Regions from separate parts of the Lacihabitans lacunae genome, predicted to be linked through region 2. Evidence: riboswitches for the same ligand, from Rfam matches in the RefSeq annotation. Region 2 holds a riboswitch; the other holds the start of a gene.
The links. A riboswitch is a leader RNA that binds a small molecule or an ion and turns the genes downstream of it on or off. The one in region 2 is predicted to bind thiamine pyrophosphate.
Positions count from the first base shown of each region.

Region 1: linked by a shared signal. The riboswitch ahead of ACFOOI_RS18935 (TonB-dependent receptor) and the one ahead of ACFOOI_RS18065 (class I SAM-dependent methyltransferase) in region 2 are both predicted to bind thiamine pyrophosphate.

Region 1 is NZ_JBHRYQ010000001.1:4,419,280-4,427,303, forward strand. It holds gene ACFOOI_RS18915 (NADP-dependent isocitrate dehydrogenase) at 1-2,060, opposite strand, end outside; gene ACFOOI_RS18920 (DUF1684 domain-containing protein) at 2,285-2,854, shown strand; gene murB (UDP-N-acetylmuramate dehydrogenase) at 2,952-3,968, shown strand; gene ACFOOI_RS18930 (hypothetical protein) at 4,027-4,617, shown strand; TPP riboswitch at 4,675-4,771, shown strand; gene ACFOOI_RS18935 (TonB-dependent receptor) at 4,906-7,161, shown strand; gene ACFOOI_RS18940 (DeoR/GlpR family DNA-binding transcription regulator) at 7,167-7,913, opposite strand.
Region 2 is NZ_JBHRYQ010000001.1:4,208,989-4,217,012, reverse strand. It holds gene ACFOOI_RS18100 (VOC family protein) at 1-631, opposite strand, end outside; gene ACFOOI_RS18095 (hypothetical protein) at 740-1,243, opposite strand; gene ACFOOI_RS18090 (TfoX/Sxy family protein) at 1,246-1,620, opposite strand; gene ACFOOI_RS18085 (dipeptidase) at 1,809-2,978, shown strand; gene ACFOOI_RS18080 (Trm112 family protein) at 3,257-3,529, opposite strand; gene ACFOOI_RS18075 (thiamine phosphate synthase) at 3,529-4,167, opposite strand; gene ACFOOI_RS18070 (AIR synthase family protein) at 4,164-5,219, opposite strand; gene ACFOOI_RS18065 (class I SAM-dependent methyltransferase) at 5,220-5,942, opposite strand; TPP riboswitch at 6,023-6,121, opposite strand; gene ACFOOI_RS18060 (DUF4160 domain-containing protein) at 6,653-6,886, shown strand; gene ACFOOI_RS18055 (DUF2442 domain-containing protein) at 6,876-7,124, shown strand; gene ACFOOI_RS18050 (NAD-dependent epimerase/dehydratase family protein) at 7,418-8,024, shown strand, end outside.

The DNA.
Region 1 (8,024 bases), 210 kb from region 2:
GGCGTAAATGTAGCCTTTAGATCCGCATCTTTCGTTTGAGCAGCCAAAGCCTGTGCCCAATATAGCGAAAGGTAAAAATGTGAGCCACGGTTATCTAACTGTCCCACTTTACGTGCAGGAGACTTATCGTTGTCTAAGAATTTACCCGTAGCCTCGTCAAGCGTGTCTGCCAATACTTGAGCTTTTGGATTTCCAAAAGTATTAGAAAGGTGCTCAAAAGAAACCGCAAGTGCTAAAAATTCACCTAGCGAATCCCATCTTAAATATCCTTCCTCTAAAAACTGCTGTACGTGCTTCGGAGCTGAACCACCTGCACCTGTTTCAAACAGTCCACCACCGTTCATAAGCGGTACTATTGAAAGCATTTTGGCCGAAGTACCTACTTCTAAAATAGGGAAAAGGTCGGTATTATAGTCACGCAATACGTTTCCAGTTACCGAAATGGTATCCAATCCTTTTACGATACGCTCCAACGAAAACTGTGTAGCCTCTTGAGGCGTCATGATTTGAATATCAAGGCCTGTAGTATCGTGATTTGGTAGGTATTGGTTTACTTTACTTATTATTTGAGCATCGTGAGCTCTGTTTTTATCTAACCAGAAAATAGCAGGCGTTCCAGTTGCTTTCGCTCTGTTTACGGCAAGTTTCACCCAATCCTGAATCGGAAGATCTTTGGTTTGGCACATTCTAAATACGTCACCAGCCTCTACCGCTTGCTCCATCAATACGTTTCCTTCAGTATCTGTTACTTTTACAGTACCTGCTGCCGAAAGTTGGAAAGTTTTGTCGTGCGAGCCATATTCTTCGGCTGCTTGGGCCATCAAACCTACGTTAGAAACGCTTCCCATAGTTACCGGGTCAAGGGCTCCGTTTTTCTTACAGAAGTCTATCACTACTTGGTAAATACCCGCATAACTACGATCAGGAATAACATATTTGGTGTCTTTGGCTTTTCCGTCTGGTCCCCACATTTTACCTGAAGTACGAATAGCCGCCGGCATAGAAGCATCTATGATCACGTCGCTCGGTACATGTAGGTTTGTGATTCCTTTGTCAGAGTTTACCATCGCCAAAGCAGGATTTTTCTCATAAACTGCTTGAATGTCTGCTTCTATTTCTGCTTTTTTATCAGCACCTAAAGTAGAGATTTTAATCAGCAAATCGTTTAGCCCGTTGTTTGGGTTAACGTTAAGTTCTTCAAATACCGCTGCATGTTTTTCAAACACATCTTTGAAAAAAACCGAAACCGCTGCTCCAAAAAGAATAGGGTCAGAAACCTTCATCATGGTAGCTTTTAGGTGTATCGAAAACAATACATCTTCGGCTTTAGCGTCAGCTATTTCTTGAGCCAAAAACGTTTTCAGTTTTCCAAGACTCATTACCGAAGAGTCAATTATTTCTCCGTCTCTAAGGTCAGTTTTTGCTTTCAATACTGTCTCAGTGCCGGCAGCATCTACAAAAGTTATTTTAACCGAAGTTGCTTTTTCTACAACTACTGATTTTTCGCTGCCGTAAAAATCTCCATCTACCATGCTCGCTACGTGCGACTTAGAGTCTGCAGACCAAGCTCCCATGCTGTGTGGGTGCTTTCTCGCGTATTCTTTAACTGCCTTAGGAGCTCTACGATCCGAGTTTCCTTCTCTCAAAACTGGATTAACCGCCGAGCCTTTTATTTTATCAAATTTCGCTTTTATCGCTTTTTCTTCATCAGTAGCAGGTTCATCAGGGTAGCTAGGTATTTTGTATCCTTTCTCCTGAAGTTCTTTTATGGCCGCATTAAGTTGTGGCATAGAAGCACTGATATTTGGTAATTTTATAATGTTGGCTTCTGGCTCAGTGGCAAGCGTACCTAAGTAGGCTAAGTCGTTCGTGATTTTTTGATCATCGCTCAGAAACTCAGGAAAACTAGCGATTATTCTACCCGATAGCGAGATGTCACGCGTTTCTACCATTACACCAGCTGGCTTAGCAAATGCCTCTACTATTGGCAAAAACGAATAAGTAGCCAAAGCGGGAGCTTCGTCAGTGATAGTGTAAATGATCTTAGCTTTTTGTGTCATTATAAAATATTGTTTTAAGTTTTTAAAAAAAATATCCCCCAGCCCTTTCGAATAAACCTTTTGCAAAAATAAAGGGCTAAAATTGTCTCTGATTTGCAAATGTTGCAAAGTTAATAATTCTTACTTCTTTTCCCATGTTTATATCTCAGCATTTTTTGGTATAAAAATATTAATTATGCCCAAAACTTGTTTTTTTTGTGTCTCACTTATTGTTTATACATTTCATGAAAACCACCAAAGCCTTACTTGTCTTATTCTTTTCTTTGATTTTTATTCCTGAAATCTCCTTTTCTCAACATGTAACTGATTCAAAAAGAGCGGAATATATTGCCAAGACCCAAAAGGTTTTTCCGGGAGTCAAACAAGATTTTTTTGACATAGATGAAACTTGGAATACCTTGGCGAAGCTGAAAAAAGCTAAAAATCAGGACGTGGTTTCGTTTGCAACTTCATCGGGTGGTTTCAAAGATTTCGTGCCGTATGGTATTTTGACCTTTAAAATAAAGGGTAAAAAGCAAAGTTTGGTTTTATATGCCTCTTTTCCGGTAAATCCTCTTTATAAGGATTACCTGTTTTTGCCATTTAAAGACCTGACTTCAGGAAAAGAAACCTACGGTGCAGGCAGGTATATGGATATAAACATTCATGATATCAAAGACAGTTTGCTTTGGTTAGACTTTAATACCAGTTACAATCCCTACTGTGCCTTTGCTGACAACTATACCTGCCCGATTCCCCCTAAAGAAAATCAGTTGAAAATTGCAGTTACGGCAGGCGAGAAAAAACCACTTTAAGTAATTGAAGAGAATTATTATTTAAAAGGTTTTGATTGAAATTTACTTTTCAAAAACAATCAGGTGTTAAATTGCAGGTCTAATATTTTAGTTTTTTATGATTCAAAAACAAGTTTCGCTTAAACCATATAACACGTTTGGTTTCGATGTAGTGGCCAAATACTTCACTACGGTTTTTCATGTGTCTGATTTGATTAAGCTTTATCAAAACGAAGAAATGAAAGCCGAACGCAAGTTGATTTTGGGTGGAGGTAGTAATCTACTCTTGCTAAACGATTGGGACGGTTTGGTGATAAAAAATGGAATATTAGGCATAGAAAAGACCTTTGAAGACCAAAATGAAGTGGTTTTGAAAGTGGGTGGCGGCGTAGTGTGGCACCAACTAGTGATGCACACGGTGGGCCTAAACTTGGGAGGAATAGAAAACCTGTCGTTAATACCAGGTACCACAGGAGCTGCACCCATGCAAAACATTGGGGCGTACGGCGTAGAGATAAAAGACGTTTTTGTGAGTTTGGAAGCACTAAATATTGAAACCCTCGAGACAGAGATTTTTTATCTAAATGACTGTAAGTTTGGCTACAGAGAATCAGTGTTTAAGCACGAAGGCAAAGGCAAATATTTTATATTAAATGTCAGTTTTAGGTTTCAAAAAAATCCAGAATTTAAGACAAGCTACGGAGCCATTCAAGATACCTTAACCGAGAGCGGTGTAACGGAACTTTCGGTAAAGGCCATCAGCGAAGCCGTCATCGCGATTCGAAAGAGTAAGCTGCCGGATCCTGCCGAAATTGGCAATTCGGGGAGTTTCTTCAAAAATCCTGAAATACCAACTGCTCAATACAATAAAATAGCATTAGAATACCCTGCAATGCCAAACTATCCGATATCAGAAGGTGTAGTGAAAATACCTGCAGGCTGGTTAATAGAGCAGGCAGGTTGGAAAGGAAAACGATTTGGTGAGGTGGGCGTGCATGACAAACAAGCCTTGGTTTTGGTTAATTACGGTAAGGGTAAAGGCATTGAAATAAAACAGTTGGCCGAAAAAGTGCAGGCATCGGTTTTTGAGAAATTCGGAATAGAAATTATGCCAGAAGTCAATTTTGTTTCTTAGGTTTGTGTAACATTGACCGGTATTTAAATCATATAAACCCTCGCTTATTATTAAGATTATGGAATTATCACATGTTATTTCTGACTCCGTATTAGCTGCCACTAGTTTATATGTATTCTTTAGATATTTAATCAAACTTGACCTTTCGAGCACCATTCTATGGGAGTCATTTGTGCTTTCTGTAGCAGGTGCTGCCATATTTGGAGCCATCCGGTTCGCGGGTTTTGAGCAGGCGGGTCTTGCTTCTATGTTTTTTCAAAAAATAGCTACCATTACGGGTAGTGTGGGCCTTATAGGGGCTTCTTTTTCTCTTGCGAGTGGTATTCCTTTAAAACGAATATTTGTATATCTTTTACTTTCTTTAGGCTTTGTATTGTTTGCCGTATCAGAAGGTTTTGGTTTCAAAGCCATAGCCGAATTTATGCCAATTATGGCCATGACTGTAGTGGTTATTATGGGTGTTTTTGCTCTTACAAAAGGAAACGTAAAAATAGGGTTTTGGATGATTGCGGGGGTTATTTTCTTCGGATTAGCTACGTATAGACACTTGATTTTTGGTAAAGGCGAAATGTCAATAGATGTGTTTCATTATCTTACGGCAGCTGGTATTTTGAGTCTTGGAATGGCGGTTTCGGGTTCAGAAAATTAATTTTTTTGAAAAAATACTTGGCTGTTAAGTTTTTAATCTCCTACCTTTGCACCCGAAATCTCATAAAAGGGGTGCCTGAATACAACGGGCTGAGATCATACCCATTGAACCTGATTCGGTTAGTACCGACGAAGGGATTTGAGCTAAAGTTTTGGATTTTACACCGGTCATAAATCTAATTCCTCTCAGAAATTTCAATAGTAAAATTAAGTTTTAATAGGTCTAAAATAGGCCCGAAGACAGCGTTTTGCTCCTTTATCTGCTTCGTAATAATTTTTTATAATTGTTATGAAAAAAAAATCAGTTCGTTTAAAAAACCTTTCAGTGGTTTTTGCCTTCTTTTTTGGAATATTGCTTTCCAACAGTTCTTTTGCTCAAAAAACAAGTGATAGTTTATCTAAAGAGTTAGCTCTGAGTGAGTTGGTGGTTAAGTCTACACGTGCCAACGACAAGTCTGCAATGGCATTTACCAATGTTAAGAAAGCCGATATTCAAAAACAAAATTTAGGTCAAGACCTGCCATTTTTGTTAAATCAGCTGCCATCGGTAGTGGTTACTTCAGACGCAGGAGCGGGTGTGGGGTATACGGGAATCCGTATCAGAGGCTCAGATCCAACCCGAATTAACGTAACCTTAAACGGTATTCCTTACAATGACTCGGAGTCACAAGGGGTATATTGGGTAAACATGCCTGACTTTGCATCGAGCGTGCAGAGTATTCAGGTTCAGCGTGGAGTAGGTACATCTACCAACGGTGCAGGTGCATTTGGAGGTAGTATAAATGTAAATACCTTACAACTAAACAAAGAAGCCTACGGCGAAGTAAATACTTCAGTTGGTTCATTTAATACATTTAAGACCAACGTTTTGGCTTCTACAGGCTTGTTAAATAACCATTTTGTATTAGATGCAAGACTTTCTAAAATCACCTCAGATGGATTTGTAGACAGAGCAAGTTCTAATTTGCAGTCGTATTACCTTTCTGGTGGATATTATGGAGACAATTCGTTTGTACGTTTAAACGTATTTTCGGGACATGAAAAAACATATCAGTCTTGGAATGGTATACCGGAGGCTTTGGCCAAAGGAGACGCAAAAGGTTTGGATGCTTTTATAGAGCGAAACTATTACGACGAGAATTTCAAAAAAGGAATGTTAGCGAGTGGTCGTACGTATAATTTTTATACCTATGACAATGAAGTAGATGATTATGCACAAAATCACATTCAATTGATATCTTCATTTAAATTTTCGGAGCATTGGAGATTTAACCCAACGCTACACTATACACACGGACAAGGTTTTTATGAGCAATTTAAATATGATCAAAAGTTTGCGGACTATGGTTTAGATAATGTTACGGTAAACGGAACAGTAATAAAACGTACTGATTTGATAAGAAGGAAGTGGTTAAACAATGATTTTTATGGTGCGGTATGGTCATTTGACTACGAAAGTGGCAAAAAGCTAAACGCCAACATTGGTGGTGGATGGAATAAGTATGATGGCGGCCACTATGGTGAAATCATTTGGGCCAAATATGCTTCAAATAGCGATATTAGACAACGCTACTACGACAATAATTCAGTAAAAGATGACTTTAATATGTATGTAAAAGCTAACTATGAGTTGTCTCAAAAACTGAATGCCTATGTGGATTTACAGTTTAGAACCGTAGGTTTTAGCATGAAAGGAATAGAAGATGCTTTGCAAGAAATAAACTACAGCAAAACGTATAATTTCTTTAATCCAAAACTTGGTTTAACGTATACAGTTAGCCCAAGTAGCTCCGCATATTTAAGTATGGCAGTTGGAAACAAAGAGCCAAGTAGACAAGACTTTGTAGACAATGCACCTAAAGTGCCAAAGGCAGAGAAACTGGTAGATTACGAGGCGGGATATAAAAAAGCTGGAAGCAATTGGAATGCTGAAGTAAACGGATATTTTATGAACTATAAAGATCAGCTGGTACTAACAGGGCAAATAAACGATGTGGGTGCTTCTATCAGACAAAATGTAGATAAAAGTTACCGTGCAGGTATTGAGCTTCAAGCTGCTGCCCAGTTAAATAAGAAATTTATGGTGGCGGGAAATTTGACTTTATGTAAAAACAAAATAGCGAGTTTTACGGAAGTGATACCAAGCTATGACGACAGCCCAAATGAGGTGAATAGTTTTAAAAATACAGACATTTCGTTTTCTCCAAATGTGATTGCGGGTGGTTCAATAAGCTATTTGCCATATAAAGGAATAGAAATAGCGTTGCTTCCAAAATATGTGGGCAAACAGTATTTGGATAACACATCTTCGGACACTAGAAAATTGGATGCGTTTTTTGTGAATGACTTGAGAATGTCATATACCTTGAAGCCAAAATATATGAAAGAAATAAACGTGAGCCTATTGGTAAATAATGTATTTAATCATCAATACGAATCAAATGGGTACACGTACAGCTATTTGTATGATGGCAAAATCACGGAGAACTTCTTATTTCCACAGGCGGGAACTAACTTCTTGGCCGCTTTGAGATTGAGATTCTAAAGGTTTTATAATATCTCCATTTTGGCAAAATCGGCTAATAGTTTATCAGTAGGCTTTAGGTTGGTTACCAAGGTGGAGATGTTTTCTAAATCACATACTTTGTAAGGCTCTATAACGCCAACCTTTTCCTCCACTACACAGCATATCGTTTTTTTCGACCTCGCCATCATTTGTTTTTTCAAAATAGACTCCTCTTGGTTTCTAATCGTAAAACCATGGTCTTTGTCTATGCCATTGATGCCCATAAAGTACATATCAAAGTTGAAGTTTCTGATTTGTTCGCTTACTTCTAAGCCCATGGTTATTTGGTATCTTTTATAGTATTGGCCACCGAGCATAATCACATTTATGTTTTCGTGGTTGTTTAAAGCCATAGCTAGGGGAGGCGAGTTGGTGATTATGGTTAAGTGTAAAGTTTTGGGTATTCTTTCTGCCAAAAAGAAATTAGTAGTGCCGCCATCCATCAAAATAACCTGATTTTTATGAAAAAGTTTTACGGCTTTGTTAAATACTGTCTCTATGTCGTTTCCGTTTTTAACCCCTGTTCTTTGGCCTCCCAATATGTCTAGATAAGAATTAGAAACTATCCCTCCGTGCACTTTTTTCAAAAGTCCTTTGTCTTCCAGTTCTATTACGTCACGTCTGATACTGTCATAAGAGACAGTTAATAAATTACTTAGGTCTGCAAAGTTTATTTTTTTTGCAGATTTCAATTGTTCGAGTATCAGTTTTTGTCTTTCTTCTTTCAGCATTTTGAGTTAAATCTTGCTTGAATAACGCCTTATTCTTGTATTTGTGCAATAAAATTAAAGAAAAATTAATTATTTGTGCAATTTTTTGCAAATAAATTTGCTTCGTATATA
Region 2 (8,024 bases):
CTTGGGTGTCGCATTCAATCACAAACGAATTACCGGGTGTAAAATCGTATTTTTGCGGCAACGGGCTACTCATGGCATTCATTATAAAGCCATTAAGTTTCATTTGAGCAAAAAGCACAGCATTGTCAGGGATTTCGGGACTTGGGATATACGGCGACTCAACCAATATCGACGAATTCTCAAAAAGTGCCGTGTATTTATTTATCGCAGCCTTGACTTTGTATTTCTTTTCGTTTACAAACAGCAAGCAAGGCACCACTTTTTGAGCGGAATTAATCCCATGAAAATCCAACTGCCAATTCACACCAAACTTGTCTATCACCCATGCGTATTTTTCAGCCCAGTTGTATTTCCCCAGTTCCATCAGTACGCTTCCTCCAGCTGATAACTTGGTATACAGGCGGTCTATTTCCTCCTCTTTTTCACAATACACAAAATACGAAACCGCCGAATTAACCTGATATGTTGGGCCGCCATTTAAAGCCATAAACTTGGTACCACTAATCTCAAAACTGGTCACAGTGGGGTTATGGCTTAATATTTTTGCGTTTTCAAATATCGAAATATAATAATCTGCGGCATCTTTGGCGTTGCTATCAAACCAAAGACAGGGATAGATTGGCTTTATCATTATGAGTGAGGTTTTTTATTTAAAATTAAATTATTGTCCTCAAAAAGGACGTGAGTAAAATTAGGAAACTTTTCTAAAGTTTTTAGTTAATTACAAAAAATACAAGGCTCATTTTTTAATGTTCAAAAGTATGCGTTCTTTCTGCTTAACATGGTGCCGCATATGCATTTCTGCAAATTGCAGCCAATCCAAAGGAGCCAAATACCCAAAGCCAGGATGTACAGATTTGCCAAAAACTGCATCCTTTTTATTTTGCTCAAAAAATATAGTCGCAGCCTTAGCTTTTAATTGTTCCAAGCCCTCTTCTAATTCTAAAATGTTACTTGGCAGCGGAACCTCATTACCTCTATTTACTATACGAATATCTGGAAATGAATTATTTAAAAATAGCAGTTTACCTTCCTTATTCATAGATTCGGAGGCATTTGAAGTATCACCAAAACACAAATCTGCTTGGGCGAAATACCAAGCAGTGTCATGCAATAAATGCACATAAAGTTGACCCAAGGTCCAACCTTCTCCGGGCTCAGCAACCAACTGCGACCAGCTGAGTTCTTTCAGCGACATTTGCCAACTATTTACTTGATAATCAAATGCTTCAAAACTATTCATAACTATGCTTTTTTCTTTTTGCTTGCCTTCGCTTTCGGGTTATATTCCAAACATTTATTTACCCAATATTCCAAATCTTCTTCCATGTCATACCCTTCCGAACTAACCGTCAAGTAGCCCATCATGGCTTTCCCGCCATGTATCATTTGGGTGGCTCCAGGCTTGCCCAAAAACTCCTCCAATTCGTCAGGCTCAACTCGCACCATAAGGTTGCCTTTAAATATACTGATGCACATTTTTTCGTCCACCATCCAAGTGATGCCACCCATCATTTCTTTTACATAAAAACTAACTTTATGCCTTTCTACTAATTGGGTTATTCGTTCAGCCAAATGCGAGTCATAAGCCATACCTGTTGGGGTTAAGTGTTGGTTCAATACCTAAAAATAAGAGATTATTTAACCAATTTCATTTCTGTGCTATTTTATTAAACATTTTGATATTCAAGTGTTTCAAAACCAAAGTACTACTCTTTTATTTGCCAAAAAGAAGATTCCGGAAAGGACAATGAACTACGCTACTATCTTTATAATTTTATCCTTAGGTTTACATAAAAAATCCTCAAATGAAAACATATCAAAAATATATACTGGGTTTACTTCTAGGCATCGTGCTTTTTGCATTTCTATTTGTTCCAAAAATAGTCGACAAAACGTTTAATAAAATCTCCGCCAAACCACCCTACGCTGTCAATCGAGACGCTCAAATGCTTTACGACTCCCTTGATTTTGTGGCTGACATGCATTGCGACGCACTACTTTGGAAACGCGACCTCCTTCAAAAAAACGACTTCGGCTCAGTAGACATCCCACGGATGCTCGAGGTCCACATGGCTTTGCAGGCTTTTACCATCGTAACGAAGGCTCCCCGAAACATGAACTTTGACCACAACACGGGAGAAACTGACCAAATCACTCTTCCGTTTATACTACAAGCAAGGCCCATAGCGGCGTGGTTTAGCTTAACCGAACGAGCCTTGACACAATGTAAAGCTCTGTTTGATTTCGAAAAGAAATCTGAAGGGAAATTTAGGGTAATTACATCTGCAAAAGACCTTGAAACCTATATTTTTGACAGAAAAACAAACAAAAACATAACCGCGGGCTTTCTCGGAATAGAAGGCATGCACGCCCTCGAAGGCAAAATAGAAAATGTAGATGTACTGTATAAGGCAGGCGTAAGAATGATGTCGCCCGTCCACTTTTTCGACAACGAATTGGGCAGCTCAGCCCATGGCGTGGAGCATGCCGGCCTTACTGATTTTGGCAAAGAAGTAATCAAAAAAATGCAAGCCAAAAACATGATTTTAGACGTAGCCCACTGCTCACCAAAGATGGTAGACGACATACTAGCCATAACCTCAAAGCCAATCGTGAGTTCGCACACAGGCGTAAAAGGCACCCAAAATTCGGTACGAAACATATCAGACGAGCACATAAAAGGAATAGCCAAAACAGGAGGATTAATCAGCATCGCCATGTTTGAACCCGCCACAGGCACCAAAACACCCGCTTCCACTGCCAAAGCCATCAAATATTGCATCGACTTAGTTGGGGCCGATTATGTAGCCCTGGGTTCGGACTTCGACGGAGCCATAGAAATCCACACTGACGTGACCGGCCTACCGCTATACGTAGAGGAATTATTAAAATTAGGAGTGTCAAGAGATGACATCAAAAAAGTAATGGGAGACAACGTAAAACGGTTTTTATTACTAAATCTACCTAAAAACTAAACGTATTTTTTAGGGCGTTTTAACAGGCTTTCCGCTAAATCTTTTCTGCCGCCTTCGTCAGGCAAAAAAGGATACCGCTGCAATCCTTAACGCGAGCGTATAGGTTTTTTTGTTGGTTCAGCCGCAATATAATGATTTATAATGCTTGTTCAGAGTCTCCTGCAAGGGACTCTAGACTACACTGCTTTTCCACCCAGATAAACCGCAGAGTCCCTGACGGAGATTCTGCTAAAGCCAAATGAAGTTCCATCTCAAAATCCAAATTAATCAAAAAAACCTTAGTTGCCACTTTCTAATCTAAAGTTTACAAACTCGCCTCCTTTTAGGTGCTTTTGCCATCTGTCCAATGTCGGTTTTTCTAGGTCAAATTCGCGGTATTCATCAGGGCTCATAATCGGTATTCCTTTTATGATCGGATACAGCCTTTTGCATGATTTGCACACAAAAAAGCCTTCCTCCACATTCTGATTTTCGTCTCTTTTTATTTCAGTTAGCGTTAAGTCACTTTTGTCAAATGGGCAACACAGTTTTTCTATCGTTTCAAAATTCATTATTCTATATTTTTTAAATTTTCTTTGTATCTATTTATCGCCAAATTTGGCATTTCAGAGCTCATAATTCCCGACACTACAGCCACTCCATCAAAACTTAAACCTTTCAATTCCACCAAGTTTTCAGGACGAATACCTCCCGCCAAAAATATCAATTTAGAAAATATGCTTTTGGCAGCCTTTATGTTTTCAAAGCTTACCAATTCGCAGCTATTGCTCGTCACAGAGTTAAAAATGGAGCAAAAAGAGACGTAATCAAACTCTTGCTTTTCGGCCCATTCTGCCACAGAAAGGTCATTATTGCAGGTAATTCCTTTCAAAAAAGGCCGATTAACCGCCTTCTCTATAAAGTCAATTTCAGATGGAGCAGTATCAAAATGCACCCCATCGATGCTACTATCTATCAGCAAATCCCACCGATTGTTTATCAATACCGGAATGTTTTTTGAGTGAGCCAAGCTGCATATATCGACCACCAAAGCTTTTACATCGAGTATGTTTTCAAAATTATCCCAAACCTGTATAGCAGCCAAGGGCTCTTGCAAACAAAGTGTCAGTTTGTTCATCAACGCCTCCCTTTCCATCTGTGGGTCTATCACCAAATACACGCCCCAGTTTATATTTCTTTTGACTTTCATTTCCATCCGGCATTTAAAGCTTTAAAAAATGCCGCCCAATAAGGGTCGTCTTGTTTATAAACAATCGGACTTGAAACCTTATTTTCTATAATATTGGTACCCTTTCCTGTCTCAGTCAAAACTCCAATTTCTGTGCAGTTAATTCCTTTTTGTGTAAGTCTATCTATCACTATTTGAGCGTGATTTGCCTCACAAGCAAAAAGCATGGCTCCGGCCCCGATACAATACCTGGGGTCAAGGCTAAAAACATCGCAAACGTGTTTCTGAATTTCACCGATGGGCAATTTTTCCTCAAAAATATTTACCCCACAGCCAGACGCCGTAGCTAACTCATAAACAGCACCTAACACCCCGCCTTCGGTTACGTCATGCATGGCCGTCACCTCTTTATATTGGTTACATTCCCCAACCGCCGCAAGGGCATCAGGCAGCGAAGACGTCTCGTAAAGACTACCACAAGCAGCTTGCTGAACCTCCACCCCTACCTTGTTTTTCACGATCTCCGGAAAACTCATGGCCAATATAGCCGCCGACGAAATCGCACAAGATTTTGAGAGCAAGAGTACCTGCCCCGGCTTGGCATTTTTAGACAAACGCATTTTGTTTTTTTCGCCTACAGACACAAAAGTGCCTCCACCAGCAATCGTAGAGTTTTGTCCGGCAATAAAACCCGTATGCCCGCCCGTTATGGCCACACCTATATTTTTACAAAATGTATGGATGTAGTTCCAATAAATACTAAAGTCTGAGCTTGAAAATGTGTCGGGTAAATTAAGAACAAACTGTCCAAACTGCGGCCCATAACCGGTAGTAGCCATGTCATTTGCCATCAGATGCACCGACAGCCAAGCGGACTCCTCCAAGCCCAAAGATGGAATCAACGAAAGTGGGTCGCTCGTAAGTGCCATGGCCATATTTCCCGGCAACGAAACCACCGAAACGTCTACCCCAAACTGTGGCCCAGCCAACACATCGGGATTTTCAAAACCAAACTTTGCCCCCATAAACTGTTCAAACAGCACATGGTCTATTTTTCCAAGTTGGTTTTCCATTTAATCTACATCATTAAACTTAACATATAGACCAAAAAAATCGCCATAAGGCAGGTTCCACTGCTGCACCGGAAACCATTTTGGCAAACCCGTAGCCGTCCATTCTATGGTGTAGTCACGCCCCGCCAAGGCCTCATGAATGATTTTTTGGAGCATAGCAGGCGTATAAAAAGTAGCCGTTACATAAAAAGGATTTTTACCAAACATTTGTTGCACTCGCCTTCTGAGCACTTTGGGAGAGTTGCGGTTCATCATGCCCATCGCAATGCCGTATTTACCCACGCGAGCAGCTTCTCTGATAACCTTTACGGGATCTTTGTAATATTCAAATGTGGTGATAAAAGCCAAAGAGTCAAACGTATGATTCTTAAATGGCATGTGGTGCGAGTCAGCCATAACCAAATCACCATCAAACAGTTGCACAGCCTGCGAAAGCATCAGCGGCGAAATATCCCCACCTGTGGCTTTAATACCGATTTTGTGCCACCAACGGGTAAAACGAGCGGTTCCACAGCCAAACTCAAGCAAAGTTTTAACACGTTTGTCGGCCCCCACGAGCTGCTCCATTACTTTTTTTTGCCACACTTCGGCACGCTTGTAGCGACCTTCGTACCAAAGCTCGTACGTGTCAGTATGTTCACGGTTAAAGAACCATTCAGGCCTATTCTGCCAGTTTTGGGCTTTTTGAGGAATAAGTTCGGCGTTTGATTTTTGAATTTCCATTTTTTAATAGTTTTAAAAAACAAAAACTCCGGGTGAGGAATTATACGGAAAAATCCGATAGAAGATGGCCCAATAAGATAATCTCATTAAGCCTGCATCCCTACGTTGGTACTAACCAAATCAGGTTCCCGGGTGTAATCTCAGCTTGGTTTTCTAACCATGCACCCCGTGCTTTTGTTGAGGCAAATATATGTACTTATTTCCTTTTACAAAGCACATTTTTCATTAAAGTTTTTTGATGGAAACATATTCCTAGTCCGTACTGAAGCTCCTACAAGGGACTTCGGGCTTTACTTTTCTCTGTATTCTTATAAGTAATCAGAAGTATACCTGAGGGAGAATTTGCTAAAGTACAAATCAAAGAATTTAAACAAACTGAAATCAATTTTTTAGGGCGTTTTAACAGGCTTTCCGCTAAATCTTTTCTGCCGCCTACGTCAGGCAAAAAAGGATACCGCTGCAATCCCTAACGCTGGGGAAAGTATATGTTCGAATGTTCAGTGTCAACTGCAAGCGACACAATAATTAAGGTATTTTCCACTTATCATTCCGTAGAGTCCCTAATGGAGACTCTGGGAAAGCACATATAATCTATATGTTAGTGATATTATCATAAAGTCATGTGAAGCTTTAGAAAATAAGTAAAATATTTGTTTAAAATGAAAAAAAAATGATAATTGCTTTATGTTAAACCTAACAGTCTTTTTTAAATGCCAACTTTATTTATAATATTTGGATTACGATTTTACTTTTATTCAAACGAACATTTACCAATTCATGTTCATGTCAGAAACGCAGATGGAGAAGCTAAGTTTGAGGTTGAAATGGTGAGATTAGTATCTAATAAAGGGTTGAAAAATAAAGATATTAGCCTAGCAATTGCCATCATAGAAGAAAACAAAGAAATTATAATAGCTAAATGGAAAGAATATCATGGAGAATGAAATTAATGTAACGAATGTTTGGCTTGACGATGATTTCATTTATATCAAAACAGATAAAAATGAGACCAAAAGTCACCCTATTAATTGGTTCCCAAGACTTTTAAAAGCTAGTAAAACAGAACGCGAAGACTTTACTTTATCACCATTTGGTATACACTGGGAAAGGCTTGACGAAGACCTGAGTTTCGAAGGTTTTTACACCTACAATAAATCAAATAAACTAATTCCAAATAACTAAAAACCAACCTTTTGAAATAGCATATTTAAGCAATTATTTTATATAAAACTTCAAGTATCTTCATAGGTCCTAGTTTTCTTCATATTTATTAAATTTTCAAAAATAAATACTTGGCCAGCTTTTATTTCCTTTAATTCTAGATCCATTTGATCACAAAAACCTGTAAAGCCAATTACTTTAAATCCCTAAAATATACACTTCACCAAGCCAAAGAAAATCCAAAAAACCTCAAATAAATACTTAGAATATATTTAAAAAGCAATAACTTGTTTTTCGAAATCAAACCTTAAAAAATGAAAGTATTATTTATCGGTGGCACAGGAAATATCAGCACTCCCGTGAGTGAAATGGCGGTTGAAAGAGGCGTGGACTTATATCACTTAAACAGGGGAAATAACCTCCCAATCAAAGGCGTGAAGTCACTAATAGCCGACATAGAAAACACCGAGGAAACCCGAAAAGTATTAGAATCGCACGAGTGGGATGTGGTCGTAAACTGGATTGCATTTACACCCGAACAAGTGCAAAGGGATATTGAAACTTTTAAAAATAAGACCAAACAATACGTTTTCATAAGTTCGGCTTCGTGCTACGAAAAACCGCCCACCAACCCGATTATCACGGAATCTACTCCACTCAAAAACCCGCATTGGCAATATTCTCGCGACAAAATAGCCTGTGAAGACCTTCTGGTTAAGGCATTTAGAGAAGATAACTTCCCGATGACAATCGTGCGTCCTTCGCATACGTATTATTCAGTTTTTCCGCTATCGTTGGGTGGCTGGACCGAATACAATGCCGTGGATAGAATGAAAAAAGGGCTTCCTGTAGTGGTTCAGGGCGACGGCACTTCGCTATGGACGGTGACGCATGCTCGAGATTTTGCCAAGGCGTTTTTAG